Regions from separate parts of the Labrys monachus genome, predicted to be linked through region 1. Evidence: predicted binding sites of a transcription regulator. Region 1 holds the regulator's gene; each other region holds the start of a gene.

Region 1 (10,594 bases):
GACTGTTCTGGCTGATCCGTGCGATCCTCGCCTTGTCGCAGCGCATCGTGCTCTATCGCGGGGCCAAGGAACTGGCGGCGGTCGCATCCCTTCTGCCGGCCGCGGCCTACACGCTGTTCTCGGGGGCGGAAGTGGCGACGGTGCGCTCCTTCATCATGACGGCGATCGTGCTGGTGGCCACGGCCTTCGGCCGCAGCGCGATCACCCGGCGAAACGTGGCGCTCTCCGCCAGTTTCATCCTGTTGACGACGCCGGAGCAGGTGCTCGGTCCCAGCTTCCAGATGTCCTTCGCCGCGGTCGCCATGCTGGTCGCCGGCCATGAATGGTGGGGCAGGAGGCGCAAGGCGAAGCCTGTCACGGCGTGGGAGAGGGCGCTGGGGGCCGTCGTCACGATCGTGCTGGCGATGATGCTGACGACGACGGTCGCCTCGCTCGCCACCGCTCCTTTCTCCGCCTTCCATTTCCATCGCCTCACCCTGCAGTCCCTGGCTTCCAACCTGGTGGCGACGCCGATCGTGTCGTTCATGATGATGCCGCTGGCGCTCGTGGCCCTCGTCGCGGAACCTTTCGGCTATGGCGCGCCGGTCTGGTGGGCGATGGGCGTGACGGTCGGCTGGTTCATGGACATTGCACGCTTCGTCGCGACATGGCCCGGCTCCGACCTGGTGCTGCCACAATTCTCCGCAGCGGCGCTGGCCTGCTTTGCCGCGGCACTGGTGCTGCTCGCCATTCTGCGAAGCCGCCTCGCGCTGGTCGCCGTCCTGCCGTTGGGGTGCGGACTGTGCCTCGCCGCCGCCGCGCAGCGGCCGGTGGCCCTGTTCGGCGCCAACGGTCATGCGGCCCTGGTCCGGGACGGCGACGTGCTGACCGCCCTGGCGAACCGATCCGACAAATTCGCCATGAAGGAATGGCTGCTCGCCATCGGCGATCGCCGCCAGCCGGACGATGCCAGCCTTGCGGAACGCCGCCTCTGCGACAAGGAAGGATGCTCGGCGCCGCTGCAGGGCGGCGGCATCTTCATGCTCGATCACACCGACAACGCGGTGGAGGAGGATTGCGGCAACGTGACCGTGCTGGCCGGCCCGCTGCCGATACCGCCGCATTGCGCCGGCGACGGTGTCGTCCTCGGCCGGGACGCGGTCTACCAGGCCGGCTCGATCGCGCTCTACGAGGACCCGCCGGCACCCGGCACGAGGGTCCCGCAATGGCGCGTGGTGATGGCGCGCGAACCGGCTTCGTCACGGCCCTGGGCGCCGGCCTATCGGCCCGCCAGGCGACCGGCGGCCGCCGTCCCGCCCGCCGCTCCCGAAGCCGGCGATACAGCGGTATCGGAGGAGACACCGCCGCCGCAGCCGGAGGACTGAACCCGGCGTGGCCGAGCGGAGGACAAGCTGCTACGAGGAAATGCTGCGGTCCCTCCCTCCACCCAGCTGCCGCAGCTCGATCAGGAAGGAACCCGTGATGAAACTCAGCGCGCGCAATCAGATCAAAGGGACGATCAAATCCGTAACCAAGGGGCAGACGACGGCCCATGTGCAGATCGAGGTCAACGGCGCGATCATCACGGCCTCCATCACCAACGAGGCGGTGGATGAATTGCAGCTCGTGCCGGGCAAGGCGGCCTATGCCGTGATCAAGGCGTCGGATGTGATGGTTGCCGTCGACTGAGGTCGCTCTGGCGCCTCCTCTTCCTGCCCGATCGACGCTTTCTGCGCGGCGCATGGCATTTGCGTCTCGTCTGTCGGGCGCCCTGCGCCGCCGGCCTCAGCCGATCTTCAGGCCGAATGCCGCAAGCAGCGCGTCCGCCTGCCCGCGCGAGATCGTCGCGCCGCGAAAGCGGGCGGTGTCGAGGAGCTGAAGGCCGCCGAGTGCGGCGCCGCGTAAATCGGCCCCTTCGAAACGGGCATCGGCCGTGTCGGCTTCGTGCAGGCTGCAGCCCTTGAAGACGGCGTGGCGGAAATCGGCCTTGTGCAGGTCGGCCTGGCTGAAGTCGACGCGGTCGAGCACCATTTTCCGGAACGAGAAGGAAGGCAGCTTGGCAGCGACGAGCAGCGTCTCCTCGAAAATGGTGCCGAGCGTGCGCACCTCCGACAGGTCGCAGCCCGTCAGCTTGCAGCTGCTGAATCTCGCGGACGACATCAAGGCGCCGTGAAAGCTCGCATTGTTGAGATCGCAGGAGCGAAAGGCGGCATCCGTGAGCGAGGCGCCGCCGAAACCGGCGAAGGCCCCGCGACAGCCCGTCCATCGGGATGCCTCGAGCTTCGCGGCGTTCAGCTTCGTCTGTCGGACGAGGCACTGGTCGAACACACAGCCGGCCAGGTCGAGTTCGGAGAGATCGACACCTCCGAAATCGCAATCGACGAACCGCACCGCCGCTCGCCGGCGGGATAATTCCTCGACTTCCCGGCGCGTGAGAGCACGCCCGGAAATTGCCATGGAAGAGGGATCGTCTGCGGACATGACGGGGATCACGGGATAGCGGTCGGTCGAAGCGCTACCCGCAAACACGGGCTCCAGCAGCGGCTTCCGCCGCCATCAGTAGCGCCGGAAAAGCCCGACCAGCTTGCCCTGGATACGGACCCGGTCCGGTCCGAAAATACGGGTCTCATAGGCCGGGTTTGCCGCTTCCAGCGCGATGGAGGCGCCACGGCGCCGAAGGCGCTTCAGCGTCGCTTCCTCGTCGTCGATCAGCGCCACCACGATGTCGCCGGTGTCGGCGTGATCCTGCCGGCGGATCAGCACGGTGTCATTGTCGAATATACCCGCCTCGATCATCGAGTCGCCGCGAACCTCCAGGGCGAAATGCTCGCCCGAGGTGAGCATTTCCGGCGACACGCTGATGGTGTGGCTCTTGGTCTGGATCGCCGAAACCGGCGTACCCGCCGCGATACGGCCCATGACGGGCACCAGGACCGGCCGAGCGGCATCGTCGTCGCCATCCGGGCGGACGGGCCTCACCTTGCCGAGATTGCCTTCGATCACGTTCGGCCGGAAGCCGCGCTGCGAGGAGGCGAGCGACAGGCCCGGGATCGAGGATTCCGGCATCCGCACCACTTCGAGCGCACGGGCACGGTTCGGGAGCCGGCGGATGAAGCCGCGCTCCTCAAGCGCCATGATCAGGCGGTGGATCCCGGACTTGGACCGCAGGTCGAGCGCCTCCTTCATCTCGTCGAAGGAGGGGGGGACGCCCTGCTCTTTCAGCCGTTCATGAATGAACCGAAGCAACTCATGTTGTTTCTTGGTGAGCATCTGGGGGAATCCCGTCCTGGAAGGCGCGAATCACGATCAAATCGGCAAACAAATCATGAACAGTGCTACATGTTCATACTGTGTTCCGCAAGGATGAACTTCGCGTGAAGAAAGCTCAATATCCGGCCGCGCGCAGGTCGATGATCTCGCACGCATCCCCCGCCTTCGCCGCGGGAGCGTGAGGCGGGCGGATGACGAGACAATCGGCCTGCTGGAGGACGCCGACCAGCGACGAATCCTGGGGCGTGGACGGCACCACCCTCGGCGGGCCGGATTCCCCGTCGGCCACGAAGCGGGCGCGCAAATAGTCTTCGCGCAGGTCGTTGGCCGGCCAGGCGGTGGCAAAGACGGCCCTGCGGCGCGGCACGGCGGCGTCGATGCGGCCGAGCAGGGCGCGCAGCAGCGGCGCCAGGAAGAGGATGCCGCAGACGACCGCCGAGACGGGATTGCCGGGCAGGCCGAGAATATGCATGCCCTGCAGCCTTCCGTGCAGCAGGGGCTTGCCCGGCCGCATGGCGATCTTCCAGAAGCCGAGGGTCATGCCTTCGCGGGTGAGGGCGGTCTGGATCAGGTCGTGGTCGCCGACCGATGCGCCGCCGATCGTGATCAGGACATCCACCCTTTCGTCGCGCGCCCGGCGTATCGCCGCTTCCAGCGCGGGAAAATCGTCCGGCGCGATGCCGAGATCGAGCACCTCGCCGCCTTCGGCTTCCACCAAGGCCGCCAGCGCGAAGGAATTCGAGGTGACGATCTGGTCCCGGCCGACGGCCTCGCCGGGGAGGACCAGTTCGTCGCCGGTGGCGAGGATGGCGACCTTGGGCCGGCGGCGCACCGGCACGGCCGGGTAGTTCATCGCCGCCGCGAGCGCCATGTCGCGCGGCCCGAGGAGGGAGCCGGCGGCGAGGGAGGCCGCCCCTTCAATGAAGTCGAGGCCGCGCCGGCGGATGTTCCGGCCGGCGACGGCGCCCATCTCGATGGTGACGCGATCGCCCTCTCGGCGGGTGTTTTCCTGGATCACCACGGCGTCCGCGCCGTCGGGAACGGGCGCGCCGGTGAAGATGCGGATCGCCTCTCCCGGGCCGAGACGGCCGTCAAAGCCGTGGCCGGCGGCGGATTCGCCGATCAGCGTCAGGCAGGCGCCTGCCACCGCATCCTGCGCCCGGACCGCATAGCCGTCCATGGCGGAGGCGTCGAAGCCGGGCTGCGTTCGCAGAGCCGGGAGGGAGGCGGCCAGGACCCGTCCCCGGGCGGTGCCGAGCGGCACCTGTTCCTCGGTCAAGACCGTGACCCCGGACAGGATCTGCGCAAGGGCATCCGCGACGGGTAACAGGGCCATCACTCTTGCTCCGCGTGCCAATCGCCGGATTTGCCGCCGGACTTCTCGACCAGGCGGATGGCCTCGATGCGCATGCCGCGATCGGCGGCCTTGACCATGTCGTAGACCGTCAGGCAGGCGACCGAAACGGCGGTCAGCGCTTCCATCTCGACACCTGTCTGGCCCGTCACCTTCGCCAGGGCGCGGACGCGAAGGCCCGGCAGGTCTTCATCGGGCTCGATCTCCACGGCGACCTTGCTGAGCATCAGGGGATGGCACAGGGGAATGAGCTCATGCGTCTTCTTGGCGGCCATGATGCCGGCGATGCGCGCGGTCGCCCGGACATCCCCCTTCTTGGCGTCGCCCGCGAGCACCAGCCGCAGGGTCTCCGCCCGCATGACGACCCGGCCTTCGGCGACGGCGGTCCGCATGGTCGCCTTCTTCTCGGAGACATCGACCATGTTGGCTTCGCCGGAGGCGCCGAGATGGGTCAGTCCGGGCGCGCTCATGCGGCGGGATCCGGAGAGAGCAGCGCCCGGGTCGCGGCGGTCACGTCGGCCTGGCGCATCAGGCTTTCGCCGACGAGGAAGGCATCGACGCCGGCCTTTTGCAGCCGGCGGATATCGGCCGGGCCGAAGATGCCGCTCTCCCCGACGATGAGGCGATCCTGCGGCACCAGCGGCGCCAGTTCCTCCGTGGTCTCGAGCCGGGTGACGAAGTCGTTGAGATTGCGGTTGTTGATGCCGATCATGTTCACGTCGAGGACCAGCGCGCGGGTCAGTTCGTCGTGATCGTGGATCTCGCAGAGCACGTCGAGCGACCAGTCGCGCGCCGCCGCGACGAGGGCCTGCGCCTCCGCATCGGTGACGGAGGCCATAATGATCAGGATGCAGTCGGCGCCCCAGGCGCGTGCCTCGACGACCTGGTAGGGATCGTAGAGGAAATCCTTGCGGAGGGCCGGCAGGGACACCGCTTCGCGCGCCGCGGTCAGGAATTCCGGCCGACCCTGGAAGGAAGGCGTATCCGTCAGGACGGAGAGGCAGGCGGCGCCGCCCGCTTCATAGGCCCTGGCCAGCGCCGGCGGATCGAAATCGGCGCGAATCAGTCCCTTCGAGGGGCTGGCTTTCTTGATCTCGGCGATGAGACCGGTCCGCCCCGCTGCGAGCCTGGCCTCCAGCGCCCGCCGGAATCCCCTGGGGGGACTGGCCTGTTCGGCCAGTCTGATCATCTCCGGCAGCGGATGCCGGACCTTGGCAGCCTCGATCTCGCGACGCTTATAGGCTTCGATCTTTTGGAGAATGGACGGATTTGACATGGCTTCAGGATCTACCGGTGGCGTTGGAGACGGCGATCAGCCGGTTGAGCGTGGCGAGGGCCCATCCTCTGTCGACCGATTGGGTTGCGAGCGCGACGCCGTCCGCCAGCGAGCCGGCCTTGCCCGCCACCAGCAGCGCAGCACCGGCATTGAGGATGGCGATGTCGCGATAGGGGGTCTTCTCGCCTTCGACGACGGCTCGCAGCGCCACCGCATTGTGTCCGCTGTCGCCGCCCTTGAGGTCCTCGGGCCTTGCGACGCGCAGCCCGACCTCTTCGGGGGTGATCACCCCGTGGCTGATGACGCCATCCTCCAGCGAGACGATCTCCGTCGGGCCGGTGGTGGTGATCTCGTCGAGGCCGTCGCTGCCGTGCACCGCGATCACGCGCGTCGAGCCGAGCGTCTTCAGGACCTCGACCATGGGCCGGAGCCAGCCGCGCGCATAGACGCCCAGCAATTGCCGCCGCACCCCCGCGGGGTTCGACAGCGGGCCGAGCAGGTTGAAGATGGTGCGCGTACCCAGTTCGACCCGTGTGGGGCCGACATGGCGCATCGCGCCGTGATGGGACGGCGCGAACATGAAGCCGACTCCTGCCTCGGCCACGCAGCGGGCGATGGCTTCCGGCGACAGTTCGATATTGACCCCGAGCGCCGTCAGGACGTCGGCGGCGCCGGATTTCGAAGACAGCGCCCGGTTGCCGTGCTTGGCGACCTTGACGCCGGTTCCGCCGACAATGAGGGCCGCGGCCGTCGAGACGTTGTAGGACCCGGATGCGTCGCCGCCGGTGCCGACGATGTCGATGGCATCGCTCGTGGTGGTGACCGGCAGCATCTTGGCGCGCATGGCGCTGACCGCGCCGGCGATCTCGTCGGGCGTCTCGCCGCGCACGCGCAAGGCCATCAGGAAGCCGCCGATCTGCGACGGCGTCGCCTGGCCGGAGAGCAGGAGATCGAAGGCCTCGGCGGCCTCGGCCCGGCTGAGCGGACCGGCGGCCGCCTTGCCGACGAAGGGCTTGAAACCTTCCATCAGGAGCGCCCCCGATGCCCGCGGTTCCAGTCGGCCGCAAGGTCGAGGAAATTGCGCAGGATGTGGTGGCCGTGATCGGACATGATCGATTCAGGGTGGAACTGCACACCGTAGACCGGCGCCGTCCGATGCTGCAGGCCCATGATGACGCCGTCATCGGTCTGCGCAGTGACCTCGAGATCGGTCGGCAGGCTCTTCGGCTCGACGACGAGCGAATGGTATCGCGTGCCCATGAACGGCCCGTTGAGTCCGCGGAACACGCCGCGTCCCTGATGGTCGATCGAGGAGAGCTTGCCGTGCATCGGCACGGCGAGGCGCACGACGTCGCCGCCGAAGACCTGCCCGATCGCCTGATGGCCGAGGCACACGCCGAACAGCGGAATCCTGTCCGCCGCCTTTTCGATCAGCTCGCAGCAGATGCCTGCTTCCGTCGGCGTGCAGGGGCCCGGCGACAGCACGATGGCGTCCGGCTCCTCCGCCATCACGGCGTCGGCCGTCACGACGTCGTTGCGATGCACCGTGACCTCGCATCCGAGCTGGCCGAAGTAATGCCAGAGGTTCCAGGTGAAGCTGTCATAATTGTCGATCAGCGTCACGGTCATGGAACGGTCGGTCGTCACGGCTCGAGCCTCCTTGGAAGGGAAGAGGGGTATGGGTTCCGATCCTGCCGGTCAAGCAGGATGATGCATCGGCCGCGCCGACAGGCACCCCGCCGCCCGATTCAAGCGGTCGTCGGGCGCCGCGGGCCTTGTCGGACAGCGCCGGCGCGGGACGAGGCGTCGCCCGTCAGCCGGCCGCCGGCCGGGCGGCCGCCGCCCGCAGGCCCGTGCGCTTGCCTGCCCAGCAGCAGAGCATGCACAGGGGAAACCACAGCGCGATATTGAGGCCCGTGATGGGTTCGAAGAATTCGACCAGCGCCTTCTGGCCGGTCCAGAACGGCAGGAGGACATGCAGGGCCGTCAGCACCAGGCGGTTCTGCGACTGCTCCGGTCCGAGCGAGGATGCCAGCACGTCCACCACGCTGTCGGTGATCGCGTAGACGAGGCCGAAGAGGATCGCCGAATAGAACAGCGAGACCACGGCCGAGACGAGCCAGATGAAGACGCCATAGTCCGGGTAGGGCGCGGCGCGGCCGCTTTCGAACATCCAGTGGAAGAAGAACACGCCATAGGCGGCGCCGATGCCCGGCACCAGCAGCGCGGCGAGGAGAGCCGGCGTCAGCGTCTGCGCATAGTCCGCGCCGGTGAGGTGGATGTCGAGGACCACCAGCACATAGGTGGCGACGAGGGTGAGGAGGCCGGCCGTCTTCGATCCGGCCAGCCGTCCCGTCACTGGCCGCGTCCCGGCTGGCCGGCGAAGCGCACCGCTTCCTCCGCCGCGCGGAACAGCGCCCTGGCCTTGTTGATGCATTCGGCCTGCTCGCTCGCCGGCACGCTGTCATAGACGATGCCGGCGCCGGCCTGCACATGCATCATGCCGTCCTTGACCAGGGCGGTGCGCAGCACGATGCAGGTGTCCATCTGCCCGTCGGCACCGAAATAGCCGATGGCACCGGCATAGAGCCCGCGCTTGTCCTTCTCCAGCTCGTCGATGATCTGCATCGCCCGCACTTTCGGCGCTCCCGAGACGGTGCCCGCCGGAAAGCCGGCGGCCAGCGCATCGAGCGCATCCTGGCCCGGCCTGATATCGCCCTCGACGTTGGAGACGATATGCATGACGTGGCTGTAGCGCTCGATGAAGAAGCGGTCCGTCACGCTGACGGTGCCGATGGCCGAGACATGGCCGACATCGTTGCGCCCGAGGTCGAGCAGCATGAGGTGCTCGGCCAATTCCTTGGGGTCGGCGAGCAGGGAGGCGGCGAAAGATTCGTCCTCGGCCTTGGTCCTGCCGCGGGGGCGGGTCCCTGCGATCGGGCGGACCGTGACCTTGCCGTCGCGAAGCCTCACGAGGATCTCGGGGCTCGAACACACCACCGAGAAATCCGCAAATTGCAGATAGACCAGGAACGGCGCCGGGTTGATCCGCCGCAGCGCCCGGTAGAGCGAGAAGGGCGGCAACTGGAACGGCGCGCTGAAACGCTGCGACAGCACCACCTGGAAGACGTCCCCGGCCCGGATATATTCCTTGGCGCGCCCCACCATCGCCAGATAGTCGGCCTCGCTGGTGTTGGAGACCTGCGCCGCGTGAAGGGCATCGAGGTCGATCGTCTCGGCGAGTTTCGGCGTCGGGCGGTCGAGCCCGTCGACGATCGCCATCAGCCGCTCCTCCGCGCGCAGATAGGCCTGCCGGGCGGTGACCCCCTCCTGCGGACGCACCGGCGTCACCGCCGTGATGGCATCCCGCACCGCGTCGAATACCACCATCACCGTGGGGCGGAGGAGGATCGCGTCGGGCACGCCGATCGGGTCGGGCTTGTCGGCGGGCAGATGCTCGACGAGCCGGACCATGTCGTAGCCGAGATAGCCGAACAGGCCCGAGGCCATCGGCGGAGCGCCTTCGGGCAGTTCGATCCGGCTCTCGGCGATCAGGTCGCGCAGGGTCTGCAGGGGATGGCCCGGCAGCGGCTCGAAGGCGCCGCCCGCCGGTTTGCGATTGATCGAGGCCGCTCCGTCCTGGCAGCGCCAGATCAGGTCGGGCTCCAGGCCGATCATCGAATAGCGACCGCGCGTGGCCCCCCCTTCCACCGATTCGAGGAGGAAGGCGTTGGGGCGGTTGCCGGCCAGCTTCATGAAGGCGGAGACCGGCGTCTCGAGATCGCCGACCAGCACGATGGAGACGATCTGGGCCTTGCCTTCGGCATAGGCTGCCGCAAAGGCGTCGAAGGACGGTTCAATCTGCATGGAACTCAGAGCCCGCTTCCACCACCGACGACGCGGTCGACAGCGGTCTGGTTGATGGTCGTGCCGAGGTCGGCCTGCACCTTCCTGACATACTCGCTCATCAGGTCCTCGCCGACGCCCTGCGAAATATGCTTGGCCTGCGCGACGGTCTCCGGCGCCTTGAGGTCGACATCGGGGATGACGTTGTCCTCGACATGCAGCACGATGCGGTCGGTCCCGTTGGCTGCGAGCGAACTCGCAAAGCCCTTGAGCGGCGTGGCGAAGACCACCGAGACGGTGGCCGGGGGCACCGGCTGGTTTTCCCCGTTGCGCACGAGGTTCCATGCCGGCATCACCTGCAGGTTCAGGCCCTTGGCGACGTCCTCCAGCGCCTTGCCGCCGTTCATCTGCTTGACGAGGTCGTCGGCCTTGTCCTTGAGCCGCTGCACGCGCTGGTCGGCGGCCCAGGCGGCGATCACGTCGCTCTTGGCCTCGTCCAGGCTGCGGTCGCGCGAGGGGACGACATTGTCGAGGGAGAACCACATCAGGCCGCCTTCGCGGCCGTCGATCGCCTCGGGGTCGGAGCCCTGTTCGGTGCTGAAGAGCGCCGGCAGCACCTGCGCCTGCAGCGGCACGTCGACCGGCTTGCCGGCCTGGTCGCGCCCCTGCCTGTCGATCCCCGCTGCGGAAGCGACCGGCAATTTGAGCTTGGCGCCGATATCCTTGAGCGACGTGCCCCCCATGCGCTCGTCGTCGATTTCATCACGGAGCTTGCGCAGCACCTCGCCGGAGCGTTCGGCGACCAGGGCCTGCCGGATCTCTTCCTTGACCGAATCGAACGCCGCAACGTTCGCCGGCTCGACCTTGGT
Region 2 (10,594 bases), 460 kb from region 1:
CCGATCCGACAGGCTCGCGAGCCCGTCGAGGAAGCGGCCCATCACCGGGGCGGTCGCCGCATTGATGACGGTGGCGACCGTGCGTTCATATTCGCGGAATACCGGCAGGACTTCGGAAGAAACCGAGACGAACGCACCGAGATCCTGGACCGCCGCGGCGACGCGGCGTTCATGGGAGGGATCGACGAAGGAATAGAGCAGGCAGACCGCGATCGCCTCCACCCCGAGCCCGCGCAAAGTGGAGGCGATGCGGGCCACGCCGTGCTCGTCCAGCGGCACCAGCACCTCGCCGTCATGGGCGAGCCTCTCGCGGACGGCGAAGCGTCGTTCGGGCGGCACGATCGGCGGCGGCCGGCGGCGGTGCAGGTCGTAGGACGCCGGGCGGGTCATGCGGGCGATCTCGATGACGTCGCGAAAGCCCTCCGTCGTCACCAGGGCCGTCCTCGCCAGCGCGCCCTCGAGGAGTGCATTGGTGACGACCGTGGTGCCGATGACGAGGGAATCGACATCGCCGAGCCCGGCTTCGAAGCTCGCGGCGAGCCTCGCCAGCGCTTCGCCGATATCCTCGCCCTGGTTGCCCGAGCGGTGCAGCACCTTGGCGATCCGCGCCCTGCCGCTGTGCTGGTCGGCCAGCACGACGTCGATGAAGGTCCCCCCCACATCGACGGCGGCCCGCAGGCGCCTGGAAGGCGTTGCTGTTCCCGGCACGCTGCTCATGATGCATTCCCAGTCGCGGAGTCGGAGCCGGAAGGGCTGCCGAAGCCCCCGCCCCCGGCGGTCTCGATGGTGACGGCTTCGCCGGCGGCGACGTCGCATTCGGTGTAGCGCGTCACCGCCGATCGCGTGCCGTCCGCCCGCTCGACGACTGCCCGCGTCGGCCGGCCGGAGCCGCCGCCCTGCAGGCCTCCCGGGCCTTTGGCCGGCATGCTGATCTGGAAGGCGCAGCGCACGGGGGCCAGCATGCGGAACGTGCGCCGCAGCCCGGCCCCGCCGCGATGGCGGCCGGCGCCGCCGGACCCCTCGACGGGCTCGTAGCGCTCGATGCGCACGGGAATGTTGGTCTCGAGCACCTCGACCGGCGTATCGTGGAGGTTCGCCACCGGCGGGATGACGCCGGCATCGCCGTCCGAGGTCGCGCTCGCGCCGCCGCCGCCGCCCAGCGCCTCGCCATAGACGAACATGCCGGGCGATCGCGGATTGAGGCCGCCGAACGAGAACACGCCGCCGCCGCCGGTGTCGGCCAGCACCTTGTCGGGCCTGACCGGCGCGAAGGCGCGCATCAGCGCCTCGAAGGTGTGATAGGAAACCTGCGTCGCCGCGGAGATCGCGGCGGGATAGGCCGGATTGAGGATCGATCCCTCCGGCACCCGCAGGATCAGCGGCCGGTAGAGTCCCTGGCTCGGCGGGATGTCGTCGCCGAGGACGACGCGCAGCGCCATGTAGACGCAGGCATAGGTGTTGGACAGGCAGGAATTGAAGGGGCTGCGCGTCTGGGCGCCGGTGCCCTCGAAATCGACGACGAGCGAACCGGCCTCCTTGTAGATGGCGACCTGGATGGGAATGAAATCGCCGCCGAAATCGGCGACGGAGGCGCCGGTCAGCCGTCTGTCGTCGAGTGCCGCGATGCGCATCCGCATCGCCGCCTCGCCCATCGAAAGCAGGGCCTGCTGGGCGGCGAGCAGGGTTTCGGCGCCGTAGCGCCGCCCCATGTCGTCGATCCGCCGCTGGGCGATGTGCAGGCTCGACAATTGGGCCTGCACGTCGGTGCGCCGCTCCGCCGGCAGGCGGGAGTTCAGGGCGACCAGGCGCATGATGTCGCCATTGATCCGGCCGCCCTCCGCCAGCCGCACGGGCGGGATCCTGAGGCCCTCCTGGAAGATCTCGACCGCCGAGGCCGGCATGCTGCGCGGCGTCATGCCGCCCACATCGGTGTGATGGGCCATGCTCGCGGCGAAGCCGACGAGAACGCCGTCGAGAAACATCGGCCCGGCGATCACCAGGTCGGGCAGGTGGTTGCCGCCGAAATAGGGATCGTTCACCAGGAAGGCGTCGCCCGGCTGCATCGTCCCGGCCGGATATTCCGCCAGGATCGCCTTCAGGGCCTGCGGCATGGTGCCGAGATGGATCGGGATGTGCTCGGCCTGCACCACCATCTCGCCGCTCGGCGCATAGAGGCAGCACGAGCAATCCCGGCGTTCCTTGATGTTGGGCGAATGGCTGGAGCGGACCACGAGCTCGAACATCTCGTCGCAGATGGAATGGAAGCTGTTCCGGATCAGTTCGATCGCGATGGCGTCGAGCGCAGCGGCTGCAGGCGCGTCGCGGCCGATTGATGCGGGAGACGACATCCGGGGTTCCTCGGTGGACGCGGCACGCGGCCGCGGTTGACACCGACACATTCATGGCGGCAGTTTCATCCAGCAAGCGGAATATGGTTCGCCTATATGAACGAAGAAGTGAAAAGCGCCGTGCGCGTGCTCGAGATGCTGGAGCTGCTCGCGCGTTCGACCCGGCCGGTCAGCCTCAAGGAGGTCGCGCTCGAGCTCGGCTATCCCAAGAGCAGTGCCCATCAATTGCTGGCGACCCTGGTGTCCCGAGGCTACGCCATGCGGGAGGACGGCGAGCGCTATCGCCTGAACGAGGCGTGCCGCAGCGGCCCGGGCTGGACAGGCGGCGGCGACGCCCAGCTGATCGCCCTCGCCCAGCCCGTCATGCGCCAGCTGCGCGACCAATGCGGCGAGACGGTCCTGCTCGGCGTACGCATGCGCGACGGGCGCCTCAAGACGATCGCCAAATGCGTCGGCTCCATGCCGGTCCGCTACGACTCGGAACTGGCGGGGGGCCTGCCCTCCTACTGCACGGCGCTCGGCCGGGTGCTCCTCGCTTATTGGGATCCCGTCCTGACGGACCGGCATCTTGCCCGCGAGCGCATCGTGAGGCTGACCGATCACACCACCGTCGACCGCGTGCGCATACGCAGCCTCATTCAGGATGCCCGCAGGGAAGGCTTCGCGATCTCGGACCAGGAAATGGACGCCGACGGCTGCGGCGTGGCGGCGCCGATCTACGACGCCGGCGGCACGGTCGTCGCGGCGCTCGACATTGCGGTGGTCGCCCAGCGTTTCGCGAGCCGGAAGCAGTCGCTGCTCGACCTCGTGGTCGCGCATGCCCGGACGATCAGCGCGAGGAACGGTTTCCGCCCCGAGGCGCACGGCGAAGCCGGCGCTTGACGCCGAGGGCATCGAACCCCGGGGCCGGATGCCCGCGACGGCTCAGTTCCAACGGTCGAGGATGTCGTCCGTCGTCACCGCTTCAACCTGCTGGCCGTAGCGGGACTCATAGACCTTGATCGAGGCGTCATGCGTCTCGTCCGTGGAACTGCACAGCGCGTCGGTCGCCACGACCACGCGATAGCCCCTGTCCACGGCCCCGAGCACGGCGCTGAGGACGCACACATCCGTTTCGCCGCCGGAGACGATCAGCGTATCGACGCCCTCGCTCCGCAGCCTCGCCTCGAGATCCGTCTCGTACCAGGGCGAATAGGCACGCTTGTCGAGAATTTGCGCGGGTGGTGTGAAACGGTGGAGTTCGGGAACGAGATCGACCATCTCGATGCCGAGCGCGTCGATCGTCATCATCGGCCAGCACCGATAATAGCGCCGCCACGTGCCTCTTCCCTGACCGGCGTGCCGGACGGGAATGAAGCGCGTGAAGATCGTCCGCTCGGGAAATCGCGAGACGATGCGCCGGACCTGTGGCAATACGCGATCCATCCAGGGGGTCTTCCACGCCGTGTCCTCGGCGAACAGCCTCTGCATGTCCACGCACAGATGGCGGGCCGTCGCCCCGAGATCACCGTAGCGAAGGCCGCCTCCTCCCATCGCCGTGTCAAGCTCCGCCCGAATGGTTGCAAATGCCATCAAAAAAGGGAGCGCCGAAGCGCTCCCTTCCCTCTGATTACCACTTCTGGCGACCGTACCAGCTGTCGACGTCCGACCGGACCTGGTCCTTGGCGATTCCGTAGCGCTCCTGGATCTTGCCCTCCAGCTGGTCGCGCTTGCCGGCGACGACGTCGAGGTCGTCATCGGTGAGCTTGCCCCACTGCTCCTTGATCTTGCCCTTGACCTGCTTCCAATTTCCTTCGACGCGATTCCAGTCCATGGTCATCTCCTGTATGAAAGATGCAGGTATAACGCCGGGGCTCGAAAAAAGTTTCAGAGTATTCTTCATGAATGGTCCGCGGCGGAAAAGACGCGGCGCCACCGCGTGACCCGACTCGATCCTCGATTCCGCGGATAGATCTCGACGGACTGGCGGCTGTTTTCCCTTCCCGGCCGGGCCGTCGATTTTCGACATCGGGTGCACCTTTCGCCCTTCATCCTCGCCTGGAAGCGGAGAGGCGGAGAGAACCGCAATGCCGGCGTCGAGCAAATCGGAATCCACCCGCAACGTTCGACAGGCAGAAGGACGATTTCATCGCCCGCGCCACCGCCGAGGATCCGGTTCCCCGACCGCCCCGATCAGGCGCGCCGCCTCGGCGCGCCGGCCAGCGGAAGCTGCTCGTCCACCGGCGGTTCCCAGCCGAACACGCTCCGCCCGCCATAGGCATGCGAGTCGCGAAGCTCCTGCGCAATGAGGTCGTCCACCGCCGGCCCGGCGGCATGGCGTTCGAGGCGCCGCGCCTGCTCGTCGAGCCGCCGGATGGCGTCCAGCCGGTCGCCTTGGCCGATCTTCGCCTTCTCCAGAGCGGATTTTAGGATGCCGATGGTCTGGTCGTAGACCCGGGTGGGCACCGGGAACGGATGCCGATCCTTGCCGCCATGCGCCAGCGAGAAGCGCGCCGGATCCGAAAAACGGCAGGGCGCCCCGTGCACGACCTCGGCCACCATCGCCAACGCCCTCACCGTGCGCGCGCCGACCCCCGGCACCAGCAGAAGCTCCGCGAAGTCGGCCGGCCCGCGATCGGCAGCTGCGGCCAGGTTGCCGTGCAGACGCTTCGCGTTCACGTCCGCCGGGCGGACCTCGTGATGGGCGGGCATCACCAAATGCGGCAATGACAACTGTTCCGGCATCGCCGAGGAACGGGCGGGCGGCACGCGCGCTTCCAGGGCCGCGACTTCGCGCAGGATGCGGTCCGGACCGAAGGAGCGGAGAAGATCGAGCTGGCTGCTGCGCGAGCGGCCGGCCCGCCGGTCCGCCAGATTGACGATCTCGCCCTGCCGGGCGCCCTCGATGGCACTGTGCGGCGCATCGACGAAATTCCCGAGGCCTTCGGAAAGCCAGTGATAGCGGCGGGCCTGCCGGCTGTCGCCGTTCATGCCCTGCTGAACCACGGTCCAGCGGCCGTCGTCGGTAACGATGAAACCGTGCAGATAGAGGTCGAATCCGTCCTGCACGGCCGCACTGTCCACCTTGGCGACGAGGCGGCTCGCCTGGGCCAGGGCCGCCCCGTCGAAACCCACGCGGTCGCCGATGGCGACGAGTTCCTCCGGCGTGCGGCGCGAATGCCGGCCCCGGCCGCCGCAGACATGGATGCCCAGTTCCTGCGCCCGCGGTGCGAGGCCCCGCTTCAGGGCGCCGATGACGCTGGTGGTGATGCCGGAGGAATGCCAGTCCATGCCCATCACGGCGCCGAACGACTGGAACCAGAACGGGTGGGCAAGGCGGCGCAGAAGCTCGTCGCGCCCGTAATGGTGGACGATCGCCTCGCTGATGATCACGCCGAGCAGGGCCATGCGGTCGGCAAGCCATTTCGGTACCCTGCCGCCATGCAGGGGAAGATCGGCGCTGCCGGCGTGACGTGCCATCTTCTCGTTCCTCCGCGGCGCCCGGCGTTCACTGAACGTTCTACACGGAAAACGGCGGCGGTGAAAGCCTCCCCGTCGATCGCCCGCGCACGAACCCCATGCGCAGGGGCGACCGACGCTCTCGTGGCGCGCCGGGGGTGCGTGGGCCGATCGGATGGCAGATCTGACGGCTTGACAGGCCAGCGAGCCTGAGGCGGACTGGCCGCGCGCGATGTTGTCCGCCCCGCCGACCGCGGTGAAGAAAGGCTATTCAGGGAGATTGGATATGGTAAGGTTTTCGATGGTCTTCGCGGGGCTTTTCCTCGCAGCGATGCCGGGTGCTCACGCCCTGCAATTGTCCCAGAACGGTTCGGTTCTGAGCATGAACGGCCCGATCGAAGCGGGCGACGACCGTCAGCTCCGCCTGTTCCTCTCCAGGCCGGGCGCTTCCCAGATCAAGCTCGTTTACCTCAACAGCCCGGGCGGCATGGTCTACGAGGCCTACAAGATCAGCGAGATGATCCGGGCGGCCGGCCTCAGCACCGTCGTCGATGCCGGCCGCGCCTCCTGTGCCAGCGCGTGCACGACCGTCTTCGTCGGCGGCGTCAGGCGCTATTACCTGAATGCCCAGTCCGTGGTCGACGGCGACACGCGCAACCATGGCCTCGGCTTTCACCAGGCCAGCAATTGGGGCGGGCGGCAGGGCGAGCAGCAATATTCCTATGAGGGGTCGTCGGTGATGGTGGCGACCTTCAACGAGATGGGGGTCCCGGGCGCGGCGAAACTGATCGACAAGGCCAAGTTCGTCGGCCTCTACAGGGTTTCCGGCGCGACGGCGTGGGCGCTCGGCATTGCGACCGACCTGAAGCTTCCGCACAGCGAGTGAGCGCCGAGGTCTCTCGCCGGGCCGCGGACGGCCAAGCGGGCATGGCCTGCCTCAAGGGGAAAGAACCGCGGTCCGGAACAAGAGGAATCCTCGCTCATTATCGTCGGCATGCTGCAGCGCAGCCAAAGGGGACGCCATGCCGACGGAACAAGAACTGCTCGATTTGTTCAACAGCAGAAGCCAGGATGAGACGGCCGTCAGAAAGCCGGCGAAGACGCCGGAAAATGCCGCGGCGAAGGATCGCTACGACCAATGCCAGACCGCCATCGAGACGGTCGTGCTGCCCTACCTCGCCGGCGTCCAGAAAAAATTCGGGCCGGCGAAATTCTGGTACGGCCTTCACCGCGACCACGGCGACGGGCGGCCATCCGGCGTCTCCTTCCGGGTCGGCGAGGGACGGCCGACCCATGTCTCGACCGCGGACGGAACCATCACAGTGATACGCGGCGACATTCTCGACCGCTCCGCCAATCCGGCCGGCCAGATGCCGGAGATGTCGGCACCCGGCGAGCTGACGGCCGAGAACATCGCCCGCCTGATCGAAATCGCCATTCTCAATCCCTGACGGGGCTCATGCCGGCGGAGGCTGCCGCCCCGGCAGGGGCGGCACACCGTCGACAGGGGCACGGTTCGTCATCCGTGGACGGTATCGAGGACTTCCCGCGCCGCCCGGACCACCGCTTCCGTCGTGATGTCGAACTTCCTGTAGACGTCGTCGATCTTGCCGGATGCGCCGAAGCTGTGCATGCCGACGAAGCGGCCCTCGAAACCGAGATACCGGCCCCAGGAAATTTCGACGCCGGCCTCCACCGCCACCCGGGCCGGCGTGTCGCCGAGCACATGGCGCCTATAGGCGGCGTCCTGCTCCTCGAACAGCAGCCGGCAGGGCATCGACACCACCGCGGTCGGCACGCCCTCCCGCTGCAGGATCTCGCGCGCCTCCACCGCCAGATGCAGTTCCGAACCGGTGCCGATGATCGTCAGCCTCCGCGGACCTCCCTCGGCGTCCTTCAGGACATAGGCGCCCCGTGCCGACAGGTTCTCCGGGCTCTCCTCGCGGCGGAGCAGCGGCATGGGCTGGCGCGACAGGGCGATCAGCGCGGCGCGGCGCGAGCTGTCGAGGATGCATTCCCAGCATTCGGCCGTTTCGATGGGGTCGCCCGGCCGGAAGACGGCGAGGCCCGGTATCGCGCGCAGCGCGGCCAGATGCTCGATCGGCTGGTGGGTCGGCCCATCCTCGCCAAGACCGATGGAATCATGCGTCATCACGAAGATGGTGCGGATCTCCATCATGGCGGCGAGGCGGATGGACGGACGGCAATAGTCTGAGAAGGTCAGGAACGTACCGCCATAGGGGATGAGGCCGCCATGCAGGGCGATGCCGTTCATCGCCGCCGCCATGCCGTGCTCGCGCACGCCGTAATGGATATAGGAGCCCTTATACGCGCCCGGCGCAATCTCGATCTGCCCCTTCGCCTTGGTGTTGTTGGAGGGCGTCAGGTCGGCCGATCCGCCCAGCAGTTCCGGGATGGCATCGGCGAGATGGTTCAGCACGATGCCGCTCGCCTGGCGGGTGGCGATGTCCTTGCCGCCGGCGAGGAGCTCGCGCTTCGCCGTTGCGATGGCGTCCCGCCAGGCGTCCGGCAGCCTGCCGTCGTTGCGGCGTTCGAATTCCTGCTTGAGACCGGGCGGGGCGGCCTCGACCCGCTCCAACCACGCCTGCCTCGCGCCGCGCCCCTTGGCGCCGATCCTGCGCCAGTCCTCCAGGAGCGGCGCCGGGATCTCGAAGGGCGGCGAGGTCCAGCCGAGCAGCTTGCGGGCGCCGGCGATCTCCTCCTCGCCGGGCGCATCGCTATGCGCCTTCTGGGTGCCCGCCTTGGTCGGCAGGCCGAAGCCGATGATGGTGCGGCAGGAGATCATCGACGGCCGGTCGGTGACCGTCCTCGCCTCGGCGATGGCGGCGCGGATCGCATCCGTGTCATGGCCGTCGATCTCCTGGACATGCCAGCCGGAAGCGCGGAAGCGCGCCGTCTCGTCGTCCGATACAGAAAGATCGGTCGAGCCGTCGATGGTGATCGAATTATTGTCGAAGAAGGCGATCAGCCTGCCGAGCTTGAGGTGCCCGGCCAGCGATATCGCCTCGTGGCTGATGCCCTCCATCAGGCAGCCGTCGCCCATGAAGACATAGGTGAAGTGGTCGACGAGGCCGTCGCCGAAGGTGGCGTTCATGATCCGCTCGGCGAGCGCCAGGCCGACGGCATTCGCAAGCCCCTGGCCGAGCGGGCCGGTGGTGGTCTCGATTCCCGGCGCGTGATGATATTCCGGATGTCCCGGCGTCCTGCTGTCGATCTGGCGGAATCGGCGGATCTCCTCGATCGTCATCTCCTTGTAGCCGGTCAGGTAGAGCAGGCCATAGAGCAGCATCGAGCCGTGGCCGTTCGAGATCAGGAAACGGTCGCGGTCGAACCAGTGGGGATCCGCCGCGTCGAACTTCATGAAGTCGGAGAAGAGAACGGTGGCGATGTCGGCCATGCCCATCGGCATGCCCGGATGGCCGCTCTTGGCGGCCTGAACCGCATCCATCGCCAAGACGCGGATGCAGTCGGCGAGGTCTCGCAGATGGGGATCGCGCGGGGCGGGCAATGTCTTCCCCTGGATCATCGAACCTTGGGTCATCGAAACATCCTGCATCATTGCTTCTCTCGAAAAGGCATGGGGGCGCTGCGGCCATGGACCCATAATCGTTCGGAGTCGGCGGCGTTCCGGCTTCAGCGCCGGTGCGTCGATTTTGCCGCTCCGTGAGGAACCCGCTCGATAGTTGCACGTTTCGTCAATGCAGTAATCACTTTCCCCTGTGACGACTTCAAGCCCGGCTCATCAGCCGGGCTTCTTTCTGGCCCGATCCGCCGGCCGCCGGCTGCGCACCGGTCCGGATGCCACTCATGTCGAGGGAGCCCCCGATGAAAGATGCCGTCTATCGGATCAGCCGATCCTCCGCCGGATGGATGATCCATCACGAGGAGACCTCGCGCGGCCCCTATGAACTGCCCGAGGCTGCGTTCGACGTCGCCGTGTCGTCCGCCTCCCGCGCCATCAAGGAGGGGATCGACGTCACCATTTCCCTCCGTTTCTCGGACATCGCCGCGGACAGCCCGGCAGGGCTGGAGGATTCCGAGCCCAGCATCCAGCGCTCCCGCTACGATTTCGAATCGTAGGGCGGGCGACGCAGATCGCAACCGTCGCTCCGGCCGAAGCGGGTACGATGGAGGCCGAACGGCCCCTCGCCCACCGGGCTCGACGGGACGATCCCATCGGCATGGGCGGGCGCAGGCTCTCCTGTCCTTGCCTTGATACCGTCCGATTGGCCCGCCAATGTCGCGCCCTCGCCGAAACCGTCTTCCGGAGCAATGCCATGCCTGGGCCGGCCACCCCGCTGACGACGCCCGGCATCGTCCGTCTCGGGCCGTCTCCCTTCCTTTCGGGTTTCGATCTCATTGCCGCCGACGTCGGCGGCGGCGTCACCATCCGGGCGGCGGTGGGCGGCTCCGGCCCTCCCCTGCTCCTCCTCCACGGCCATCCGCAAACCCATATCGTCTGGCGCAAGGTGGCTCCGGCGCTGGCGACGAACTTCACCGTCGTCGCCGCCGACCTTCGCGGCTATGGCGACAGCAGCAAGCCCGACGGCGGGGAAAACCATGTCGGCTATGCCAAGCGCAGCATGGCGCTGGACCAGGTCACGCTGATGAGAATGCTCGGCCATGCGCGCTTCGCGGTGGCGGGACACGACCGGGGCGGGCGCGTCACCCATCGCATGGCGCTTGATCATCCGGACGCCGTGTCGCGCCTCGCGGTCATCGACATCGCGCCGACGGCAACCATGTATGCCCGCACCGACATGGCGTTCGCCACCCGCTATTTCTGG
Region 3 (10,594 bases), 710 kb from region 1:
CGAGCCGGTGGAAAGGGACGAGCAGGTCAAGGGCTACGAGACCGGCCCGGGAGATTATATCGTCCTGGAGCCGGAGGAAGTGGCCGCGGCGGTTCCCCACAGCGACAAGACCCTGTCGGTCGAGGCCTTCGTCGCCTGTCGCGAGATCGACGACGTCTATTTCGACAAGCCCTATTATCTGGCGCCGGCCGACCGCGGCGCCGCGGACGCCTTCAGGCTGATCCGCGACGGCATGCGGGCGAAGAAGGTGGCGGCGCTGGCGCAGACGGTCTTGTTCCGGCGGGTCCGCACCCTCCTCATCCGGCCCTATGGCGAGGGGATGATGGCGACGACCCTGAACTTCGACTACGAGATCCGGTCCGCGGCGGAGGCGTTCGCCGACATCGCGGATATCGCGATCAAGGATGAGATGCTCGAACTCGCCGAGCACATCATCCGCACGAAGAAAGGAAAATTCGATCCCTCGACATTCGACGACCGCTACGAGGCGGCCTTGGCCGATCTGGTCAAGGCGAAGCTGGAAGGGCGCAAGATCGAGGTCCGCAAGGAACCCGTGCGAGAGAAGACGGTGGACCTGATGGCGGCTCTGCGCGAGAGCGCCGGCATGAAGACGGCGGCGGCCCGCAAGACGACATCGCCCGGCAAGGCCAAGGCCCGTTCGCCGCGGCGCAAGGCGGGTTGAGGTACGGCGGCTCGAGGCCGCCCGGGAGCGGGACGGCGGAGCCGCCACTCAGCGCCGCTTGGCCACTTTCGACTCGGCCGAGAGGCTCCGCCGCAAGGCGTCCATGATGTTGATGACGTTGGTCGGTGCGTCCGGTTGCGCCGCCTTGGCTCTGGCCGGCCGCTTCCGGCCCTTCTTCTTGGCCGCGATGATCTCGAGCAGCCGGTCCTGCACGGGATCGCTGACCATCGTCGGCTCCCAGCGCCGTGTTCGCTCGTCGATCAGCGACTTCACCAGCGTCGTCAGTTTGGGTTCTGCCTTCTGGCTGCCGATGGTGGCGAAATAATCCCTCGGATTGCGCACCTCGTCGCCGTAACGCAGGGTCCACAGCACGATACCCTCGTCCCGCGGTTCCAGCATGACCGCCCGTTCGCGCCGATAGAGCACCAGGCGCGACATGCCGACCATTTCGGTTGAACGCATGGCGTCGCGGATGACGGCGAAGGCTTCCTCCCCGACCGGGTCGTCCGGCGTGAGGTAATGCGGCGTATCGTACCAGATCCAGCCTATGCTGTCGGCGGGCACGAACATGTCGATGTCGATGGTGCGCGTGCTCTCCAGGGCGACGGCGTCGAGCTCCTCATCTTCGAGCAGCACATACTCGTCTTCCCCGCGCGGGTAGCCCTTTACCTGGTCATGCTCGTCCACCGGCTTCTTGCTGACGGCGTCGATATAATGGCTGACGATCCGGTTTCCGGTCCGCCGATTGAGCGTGTGGAAACGCACTTTCTCGCTTTCGGAGGTCGCAGGCGTCATCGCCACCGGGCAGGTGACGAGGGATAGCTTGAGATATCCCTTCCAGAACGGGCGTGCGGCCATCGGAATCTCCGGGAACAGTCCGGCGGGAACGCGCATCCCGCCGGGAAGTTCCAGGGAAGTTCCAAGACGATGGCCACCGGAAAACCACGCCGTCGCCATCAGCGCGCCAAGCCGCTCGGGCAGACCAGAGCCAGCGGACACGCGCCCCGGTTGATTCGGGAAGGCTCCGCGGATCCCGGCCCTCGACGACAGGTCGACCGTGCCGGTTTATCGCGTGTCCCGGGCCCATCCGTCACGCCACAGCGAGGACCGACCCGCTTATGAGAAACAACCAGAACGCCATCGTCGGCTATGTCGCCTGGACCATGTTCGCCCTGACGATCCTCTCGATCATAGGGCTGCTCGCCGGCCTGCATCTTCCGGTGATCGTCAACGCGAAGGCCGGCGGCTAGCCTTCAGCTCTTCGTTCGGCGGATCCGTGCGGTCTTCCCGGCTTCGCCATGTCGCAAGGCACCATGCCGCGGCGGCTGCCGGCCAGCATTCCCGACGATTTGTGGCCCGGTTGTCGGAACTCGCCGGGGGTGAGCGCGTTTGGGACCTGCGACGCTCTGCCCCTCTGCATATCCTGGCCCGGATTTCATCCGGGCTTTTTCTTTGCCGCCACGGTCGCACCGGCTTGACGGTGGACCGGCCCTGGGGAGCATCGTGGCCTGTGCGTTCGAGCACCTCCTTTTGGCGCCGAACCGGGCCATGTGCCAGGCGCGTCGGAAGCACGCCGATGTCGAGCATCCCAAGGTTCGCTGGCTGAGGCGTGCGCGCCGTTTCGTTTTGAGATAACAATGTGCCGCGCGAAACCGGGCCCATCAATGAAGGAAATGCCATGCTGGAATATCGCATGAAACGCCGCGACTACGCCTCTCTGGCCGCCTTCAAGGGCGCATTGCTCGCCGCGACCCTGTTCGCCGCTCCCGCGTTTGCTCAGACGGCGACGCCCGAGGGAGCCAAGCAGTTGCAGGATGCGCTGTCGAAGACGTTCGGGCCGGCCATGTTCGACAAGGGTGTCGTCAGCATTACGCCGCAAGGTGCCGCCTATGCCGTGAAGGTCGACTTCAATGCCTTGCGCGGCGAGGCCGACAAGGCCGGCGTCACCATCAACATCGGTCCGCTCGTTTATATGGCGACGCCGAACGCCGACGGCACCTATGGGGTGACGTCCGATTCCCCGATCGACTATTCCATGTCCAGGAAGGGAGACAAGCCGATCGATGCGAGCTTCAAGCTGGACGGCTGCAAGTCGACCGGCGTGTTCGATCCGAAGATTTCGGCCTTTTCGAGCTATGACGTGTCCTGCCCCGGTGCGTCCCTCATCGTGCATTCTCCGGAACAGGATATCGAGGCCAGCTACGGCGCGATCACGACCAAGCTGACCGGCCGGTCCGCGGGCCCGGACGGCACGACGATCAGTGTGGACGGCGTGCTGAACGACTTCGTCGAGACGGTCGTGCTCAAGGACTCGGAGACGCCCCTCACCATAACGATCAAGGCCAAGTCCGGCGTCCAGTCGGCGGCGATCGACAATCTGCGGGTCGCGCCGGCCCTCGATCTCGTTTCGCTCGCGGCCAATGCCGGCGGACGGAAGAACCTCATCGCCCAGCAGGACGCCATCAAGCAGAAGCTGCTCGCCGCCCTGCCGCTATGGGACAATATGAGCGGCAGGCTCACGCTGAGCGACGTCAGCGTCGGCACGCCGATGGGCGAGTTCAAGCTCGGCAGCCTGGAGGAGACGCTCGGCGTCACCGGCGTCGTCAAGGATGCGACCTACGGCATCGGCCTCAAATATGCCGGCCTCGAACTGCCGGAGGGACCCGTCCCGGCATGGGCGACGCCGCTGGTGCCGACCCAGGGCAATATCGACGTCAAGTTCTCGGGCGTCGATCTCGACGGCCTCGCCCGCCTCGCCATCCAGAACTTCGATGCCACCAAGAAGCCGCCGATCCCCGACAGCCTGAAGGGGCAATTCCTTGCCATCGCCCTCAGCGGCCAGCCGCATGTCACGCTGTCGCCCAGCACGTTCACGGCTTCCTCCGGTGCGGTGAGCGCCGAGGGCACCATGTCGGTGTTCCCGTCGCAGACCGGCAAGGTGACGATCTCCGCCACCAATCTCGATCAGATCATCGCGTCGATCAACAAGGCGGACGTTCCCAACAAGGACCAGGCCATGATGGGCATCGCCCTGCTCAAGGGCCTGGCCCGTTCCAGCCCGGACGGCAAGGCCATCTGGGACGTCGACTTCGACGCGGCGACCCAGGCGGTGAGCGTGAACGGCCAGGTCCTCAGTGCCGGCAAGGGTGGCGACGACCAATAGGCTTCACCATCCGTCATGCAAGCAAAGGGAGGGAGGCGGTCATCCGCCTCCCTTTTTAATGGGCCGATGCCATAGGCAGATCGGGGCGATCCCATGCCCGCTGCATCCCGCAAGCGCGGCGCGGACGCGGGACGACGGGCGGAAGCAACCTCTTCGGGGGAAAAGGCGGACGCATAGCAACGCGCGCGTGCAGCATGGCGTCCTTGCCATCGTCCTGTTTTTATGGATGGGCGAGCCCCTTGTCGGCGGCGGTCGCGTCTGGTCTTCTATTGCCGGGTCTTCGCTTTCTCGAATCTTGGCGGGCGTGGGGGAAACATTTCGTCAACGGATTTCATCGCAGGAGAATATCGATGTCTGCTTCCATGCTCGCTTCGATCCGGCTTCGCCGGCGCAGCGGGAGGCCGGCTGCTTGTGTCGCTTCGCTCGCGCGGGCGAGGGTCCTCGGTGCGCTCGTCGGCATCGGCTTCGCGGCATCGCCGGCCTGGGCGGAGCCGGCGACGCCGCAGGGCGCCCGGGACCTGACGGATGCGCTGGCCCGTTTCATCGGCCGGGCCCCTTTCGACAAGGGGCTGATCACCATCACGCCGCAGGGGGAGAGCTACGGGCTCGACGCCGACTTCGACAGCGGCAAGCTGGGTTTTCCCGCCGACGGTCCCGTCATCCGCTTCGGTCCCTTCCATCTCCAGCTGACACCTCAGGATGACGGCACCTACGCAATGACCTCGGCTCCGGCGCCTCTGTTCTTTTCCTTCGCGAGCGCCGGGAAGGCTCCGGCCGTCCGTCTCGAGGAACGGCTGGAGGGATGCACGGCAACCGGCACGTTCGACCCGAAGCTCGCTCTCTTCTCCCGTTCGACGTCAGGCTGCGATCGGCAGACGCTGACCCTGCGCACGCCGGTCGAGGATATCGACGCCACGTTCGGAAGGATCGCCGTCCAGACAAGCGCCGCCCCGGCCGCCGACAGTGTGGACGCCCATATGACGGCCGATCTGGCCGATCTCGTCGAGACCGTGACCGTGAAGAACCCACTTCGGCCGACGCCCGCGACGGTCATACGGGCCGGTGCCGCGCATCAGGACTTCACGGTAAAGGGTCTCGCCGCCGGCAAGATCCTGGAAATCATCGCTCTCCTGGCCGGCAAGGACATGGCTGGCGGGATCGCCGCCCTACAGGAGGGCATGAAGTCGAAGGCGCTCGCCGCGCTGCCGCTCTGGCGGGAGATCTCGGGGGATATGGTCCTCAACGATTTCAGCATGGGAACGCCTGCGGGTATCGTGCGTGCGGCGGCCGTCGACGAGAAGATCCGCAGCACTGGCCTCGTTCCGCAGGCGCGCTACAGCTTCGGTATCGCGGTCTCGGGGCTCTCCCTGCCGGACGACCTCGTTCCCGACTGGGCCAAGTCTTTCGTGCCGACGCAGGGGCGGCTGGATTTCGAGATTGCGGGCTTCGATCTCGAGGCCATGGCCCGCCGGGTCATCCGGGACTTCGACGCCACCAAATACCCGCCTCTGCCGGGCGACTTGCACGCGGCGCTCGCCGGCCTGTTCGCGCAAGGCCATCCGCGCCTCCATTTCGAGCAGGAACTCAAGGCATCCGGCTTGGATGTCACAGGGCGGGGCGACACGTCCATCGTTCCCGCCCAGCAGGGCACGGCGACCATTTCGGCCAGTGGGCTGGACGGGTTGATCGCGGCGATCAACGGTTCATCCCTGCCCAACAGGCAGCGCGCCCTGCTCAGCCTCGCCTTCATCAAAGGCCTGGCGAAGGCGGGCCCGGACGGGCGTGCCGTGTGGGATGTCGAATTCGACAGCCTGGCAAGGAGGATCACGGTGAACGGGCAGACCTTCGGGCCCGGCAAACCGAGGTGAGCCAAGACGGCGGCGGCTCGAACGGGCAAAAGAAAAACCCTGCCGACGGCATCGTCGCGCAGGGCTTTTGTCCATGAAGGCTTTTGGAGCCGGGCGTTTAGTCGCCGTCGTGCTTGTCCGCGTCTGCCGAAGCGGCATGCGCGTCGGTGGCGCGCTGGTTATGCAGCGGGCGGATCGTCTGGAAGGAGGAGCGCTCCTGCACGGCCGGCCGTGCGGTCAGGCTGACGACGTCGCGGCGGACGCTGGCGATCAGCTCGCGGATGGTGCCGCTGTCGCCGTCCGGGCGATATTCCTCGCCGAGAACGTCGAGCTTGGCGCAGAGTTCGACGGCGTTCTTCGAGGGAGCGCGCGAAATCGAGAGCGCGATCGAGCGCAACTCGTTCACGAGCTCGTCGCGCAGGCCCTTCTGGTCATCCGCGTCGATGATCGGGGAGGCGAGCATGCCACGCAGCGCCGCACGCCGCAGGCCCAAGGCGGCCACAGTGTTGGCGCTGTCGGTGGAGTCGCGCTGTTGTCCAAGTCCTGCCATGATGCTGCCCTCGCATAGAGTTCACTGTGAGCGATCAGCCTCCCTGCACGGCCAATGTGGCGAAAGAGCGATGGGAGGATCCGTCGCGGAATCCATCCCGCGTTTATCCTGCAACATCAGCAATGATGGCAAGGGTTTTCATCGAAAATATCACGTGTCTCCACAGTATTGCCGCAGACCGCACGGGCCCCGCGCAGAGGGGGTGACCGAAAAATCTGATCTGCGCAGGGCGAGGCGGACGGAATGCTTCGCCGGCTCGAATCGAAGCTTGCATCGCGCGAACAAATGTGGAACAAAAGCGTGCTCGCGGCATACGGCCATTTGGTTGGGGATAGGCAAGGCATAAATGCGCTCCCTGGCGTATTCCGCGCCGAGGACATGTTAAAGCAGAAGCGATGACGCGCTTTGACGGCGCGTGGAGGCGTGCGGCCGGATTCTGTGCCGGCGCCGTGAAGCGAAGGAGGATGCCGATGTCGGGATCGGTGAACAAGGTTATTCTTATCGGCAATCTCGGCCGTGATCCGGAGGTACGGCGTCTCAATTCCGGCGAGCCGGTGGTCAATCTCAGGGTGGCGACGACCGAGAGCTGGCGCGACAAGGCGACCGGCGAGCGCAAGGAGAAGACCGAATGGCACAGCGTCGTCATCTTCAACGAAGGGCTGGCGCGCATTGCCGAGCAGTATCTGCGCAAGGGCTCCAAGGTCTATATCGAAGGCCAGCTCCAGACACGCAAATACAATGACCAGCAGGGCGTCGAAAAATATTCGACCGAGATCGTGCTGCAGCGCTATCGCGGCGAGATGACGCTGCTCGATTCTCGCGGCGGCGGCGCCCCGGCTGCCGAGGGCGGCCGCGACTATGCCGGCGCCGATTTCGGAGCAGCCAGCCCGATGGAACGCCGTCCGGCACCGGCGGCGGCAGGCAGCAAGTTCTCCAGCTCCGACATGGACGACGACATTCCGTTCTGAGAGGTCCGGAGGCGGGCAGGGGGCGGAAGAAGCGTCCCCGCCCGCCCCGTCGGGTCCGGCGCCGCACAGGCGCTCATCCGGCCAGGACGGCGCGCGCTCCATCCAGGATGAACTGCACCGCCAGGGCCGACAGCACGATGCCGAGCAGGCGCGTCAGCACCACATTGCCGGTGATGCCGAGCAGCCTGTTGATGACCGATGCCAGGCGGAACGAGACATAGCAGCCCACCATGACGAGGGCGATCACCACGAACAGCATGCCGAAATCGACGATCCGGCCATGGGCCTGTTCCGCCAGCAGCATGGTGGCGGTGATCGCGCCCGGCCCGGCGATCAGCGGGATCGCCAGGGGAAAGGCCGCGACGTTCGAAATGAAATCCTTGGTGATCGCGGTCTCCGCGGTTTCGCTCTTGCGCGTATTGGAGCGGTCGAACACCATCTCATAGGCGATCACGAACAGCAGCAGGCCGCCGGCGATGCGCAGGGCCGGTGTCGAAATGCCGAGCAGTCGCAGGAAGGGCTCTCCGGCAAGGGCGAAGAAGGCGAGCACGCCCCCGCCGATCACGCTCGCCCGCCATGCGACGGCATGGCGCTGGTCCTTCGTCATGCCGCGCGTCAGGCCCAGGAAGATGGGACCGAGGCCCGGGGGATCGACCACCACCAGCAGGGTCACGATGGCGGCGGTGAGATAATCGGTGATCGACATGCCTTTTCCGCGTCCGCCGCTTCTTGTTGCGCCACGTCTTGCGCCGCACCCGCGCCTCACCAAGATTGACGCTGCGACGCAGCCTGAATAAGGCTGTGCGTCAACAGGCTGCCGGCAAAGGCCAAACCGCCGGGAACGGCCGGTCGTCCTCCGCAGCTAGCAGGAATCGTCGAGTTCATCATGTCAAATCTCTATCCGGCCGAGCTCGTCGCGGCCGCAAACGTTTCCGCCGCCTGGCCGTTCGAGGAGGCGAGGAAGCTCGTCTCGCGGCTCGAGAAGCGGCCCGGAGACGCGAAAGAGATCCTGTTCGAGACCGGCTACGGCCCCTCCGGCCTGCCGCATATCGGCACCTTCGGCGAGGTGGCGCGCACCAGCATGGTACGGCACGCCTTCCAGGTGCTGACCGAGGGCCGCGTGCCGACGCGCCTGATCGCCTTTTCCGACGATATGGACGGGCTGCGCAAGGTGCCGGGCAACGTGCCGAACCCCGCCCTGCTGCAGGCCAATCTCGGCAAGCCCCTGACGCAGGTTCCCGACCCCTTCGGCCAGTATGAGAGCTTCGCGCATCACAACAATGCGATGCTCAGGCGCTTCCTCGACAGCTTCGGCTTCCAATATGAATTCCTGTCCTCGACGCAATGCTATCGGAGCGGCCGCTTCGATGCGGCGCTGCTGCACATGCTGCGCCATATGGATGCGGTGATGGCGGTGATGCTGCCGAGCCTGCGCGAGGAGCGTGCCTCCACCTATTCGCCGTTCCTGCCGATTCACCCAAAGACCGGCATCGTCATGCAGGTGCCCGTCGAGGAGACCCGCGCCGAGGCCGGCACCATCGTCTGGAAGGATCCGGAAACCGGCGAGCGCTTCGAGACGCCGGTGACCGGCGGCCATTGCAAGCTGCAATGGAAGCCGGACTGGGCGATGCGCTGGTATGCGCTCGGCGTCGATTATGAAATGGCCGGCAAGGACCTGATCGATTCGGTGAAGCTGTCGTCCGAGATCGTGCGCGCCCTCGGCGGCACGCCGCCCGACGGTTTCAACTACGAGCTGTTCCTCGACGAGAACGGCCAGAAGATCTCCAAGACCAAGGGCAACGGCCTTTCGATCGACGAGTGGCTGACCTACGCCTCGCCCGACAGCCTCGCCCTGTTCATGTATCAGAAGCCGCGCGAGGCCAAGCGGCTCTATTTCGACGTCATCCCGCGCGCCGTCGACGACTATCTCCAATTCCTCGGCGGCTATGAAAAGCAGGACTGGAAGAACAGGCTCGGCAACCCGGTCTGGCATATCCATGGCGGCCATCCGCCCCAGCCCGAGACGATCGGCGGAGACGGGGAACGCACTTCCGTCACCTTCGCCCTGCTCCTCAACCTGGTGGCGGTGGCCAATGCCGAATCCAAGGACGTGCTGTGGGCGTTCCTGCAGCGCTACGCGCCCGGCGCCAGCGCGGCGACCCATCCGCGCCTCGACGCCATGGTGGGCTTCGCCATCCGCTATTTCCGCGATTTCGTGAAGCCGGCAAAGCGCTATGCGGCACCCACCGCAGAGGAAAAGGCCGCGCTGGAGAAGCTCTCGCAGGCCCTCGCCGACCTGCCGCCCGGCGCCGACGCCGCCGCCATCCAGGAGGCGGTCTACGACGTCGGCCGCGCCCTGCCGCCCTACCAGGATTTCAAGGCCAAGGGCGCCACGCCCGAACGGCCGGGCGTGTCGCTCGAATGGTTCAACACGCTGTACCGCATCCTGCTCGGCGAGCAGCGCGGCCCGCGCTTCGGCTCCTTCGTCGCCATCTACGGCATCGCCGAGACGCGGACCCTGATCGCCAAGGCGCTCTCCGGCGAGCTGCTGCGGGAGCACGAGACGTTCGTCGCCTCGCGGAAGGCGTCGTGACCGATCTTTGGCCGAAATAGGGGGCTGGTGCAGCCCGAATTGCCATCCTATATGCGCGGGGGTAGCCAGGGGCCCTCTCTTCGTGTAGGAACCCGCGCGAATTATATCCGGATCAGTCAATGCAAACCGTTCTCATTTCGATCCACCTCATGGTGGTTCTCGCGCTCGTCGTCGTGGTGCTCCTGCAGCGTTCCGAAGGCGGTGGGCTCGGCATCGGCGGTGGCACGGGCGGTTTCATGACCGGACGCGGCCAGGCCAACCTGCTCACGCGGGCGACGGCAGGCCTCGCGACGGCCTTCTTCATCACCAGCCTCCTTCTGAGCATCCTCGCCAATTATCACGGCAGTTCCTCGGGGTCGCTGCTCGACCAGATCCGGGCCCCGGCCGCCCCGGCGTCGCAGTCGGGCGCCCCCGCCCAGCAGCCCGCCGCGCCCGCCGGCAATTCCGGCGGCACCCTGTTCGACCAGTTGCAGCAGCAGCCCGCCGCGCCGGCGCCGGCCGCTCCCGCCAAGCCGTAGCGGCGAGTCGCCGTCCGGCCCTGGCCGGACGGCTCGATCGGTCGTGAAAATAATCCCGCGGGCAGTTGTTGCCCGCTCGTCGAATCATTTTGTTTTTCATTAAGTGGGGCTCCATGACGCGGTACATTTTCATAACCGGCGGCGTGGTCTCCTCTCTCGGCAAAGGTCTGGCCTCCGCCGCCCTCGGCGCGCTCCTGCAGGCGCGCGGCTACAAGGTTCGTCTGCGCAAGCTCGATCCTTACCTCAACGTCGATCCGGGCACGATGAGCCCGT

The links. Region 1 encodes LexA, which represses DNA repair genes until DNA is damaged. Its sites were predicted from a motif close to TGTTCNNNNTGTGTTCNG; they were not measured.
Region 2: the regulator LexA is predicted to act here: its motif matches at 5,833-5,850, upstream of J3R73_RS12830 (DUF763 domain-containing protein).
Region 3: the regulator LexA is predicted to act here: its motif matches at 6,520-6,537, upstream of ssb (single-stranded DNA-binding protein).

What each region holds. Positions count from the first base shown of each region.
Region 1 is NZ_JAUSVK010000001.1:3,288,260-3,298,853, reverse strand. It holds gene J3R73_RS14955 (ComEC/Rec2 family competence protein) at 1-1,364, shown strand, start outside; gene J3R73_RS14950 (TOBE domain-containing protein) at 1,462-1,668, shown strand; gene J3R73_RS14945 (pentapeptide repeat-containing protein) at 1,765-2,370, opposite strand; gene lexA (transcriptional repressor LexA) at 2,536-3,249, opposite strand; gene J3R73_RS14935 (molybdopterin molybdotransferase MoeA) at 3,365-4,585, opposite strand; gene moaC (cyclic pyranopterin monophosphate synthase MoaC) at 4,585-5,073, opposite strand; gene trpC (indole-3-glycerol phosphate synthase TrpC) at 5,070-5,879, opposite strand; gene trpD (anthranilate phosphoribosyltransferase) at 5,884-6,906, opposite strand; gene J3R73_RS14915 (anthranilate synthase component II) at 6,906-7,508, opposite strand; gene J3R73_RS14910 (hypothetical protein) at 7,693-8,238, opposite strand; gene trpE (anthranilate synthase component I) at 8,235-9,746, opposite strand; gene J3R73_RS14900 (peptidyl-prolyl cis-trans isomerase) at 9,752-10,594, opposite strand, start outside.
Region 2 is NZ_JAUSVK010000001.1:2,831,717-2,842,310, reverse strand. It holds gene J3R73_RS12855 (hydantoinase/oxoprolinase family protein) at 1-717, opposite strand, end outside; gene J3R73_RS12850 (hydantoinase B/oxoprolinase family protein) at 714-2,348, opposite strand; gene J3R73_RS12845 (IclR family transcriptional regulator) at 2,445-3,230, shown strand; gene J3R73_RS12840 (cysteine hydrolase family protein) at 3,273-3,881, opposite strand; gene J3R73_RS12835 (CsbD family protein) at 3,958-4,161, opposite strand; gene J3R73_RS12830 (DUF763 domain-containing protein) at 4,521-5,807, opposite strand; gene J3R73_RS12825 (hypothetical protein) at 6,073-6,672, shown strand; gene J3R73_RS12820 (hypothetical protein) at 6,809-7,237, shown strand; gene tkt (transketolase) at 7,306-9,348, opposite strand; gene J3R73_RS12810 (hypothetical protein) at 9,633-9,887, shown strand; gene J3R73_RS12805 (alpha/beta fold hydrolase) at 10,085-10,594, shown strand, end outside.
Region 3 is NZ_JAUSVK010000001.1:3,994,283-4,004,876, reverse strand. It holds gene ku (non-homologous end joining protein Ku) at 1-682, shown strand, start outside; gene ku (non-homologous end joining protein Ku) at 731-1,540, opposite strand; gene J3R73_RS18250 (hypothetical protein) at 1,801-1,932, shown strand; gene J3R73_RS18245 (hypothetical protein) at 2,376-3,845, shown strand; gene J3R73_RS18240 (hypothetical protein) at 4,196-5,713, shown strand; gene J3R73_RS18235 (hypothetical protein) at 5,811-6,242, opposite strand; gene ssb (single-stranded DNA-binding protein) at 6,713-7,210, shown strand; gene J3R73_RS18225 (MarC family protein) at 7,284-7,916, opposite strand; gene J3R73_RS18220 (lysine--tRNA ligase) at 8,097-9,803, shown strand; gene secG (preprotein translocase subunit SecG) at 9,923-10,321, shown strand; gene pyrG (CTP synthase) at 10,435-10,594, shown strand, end outside.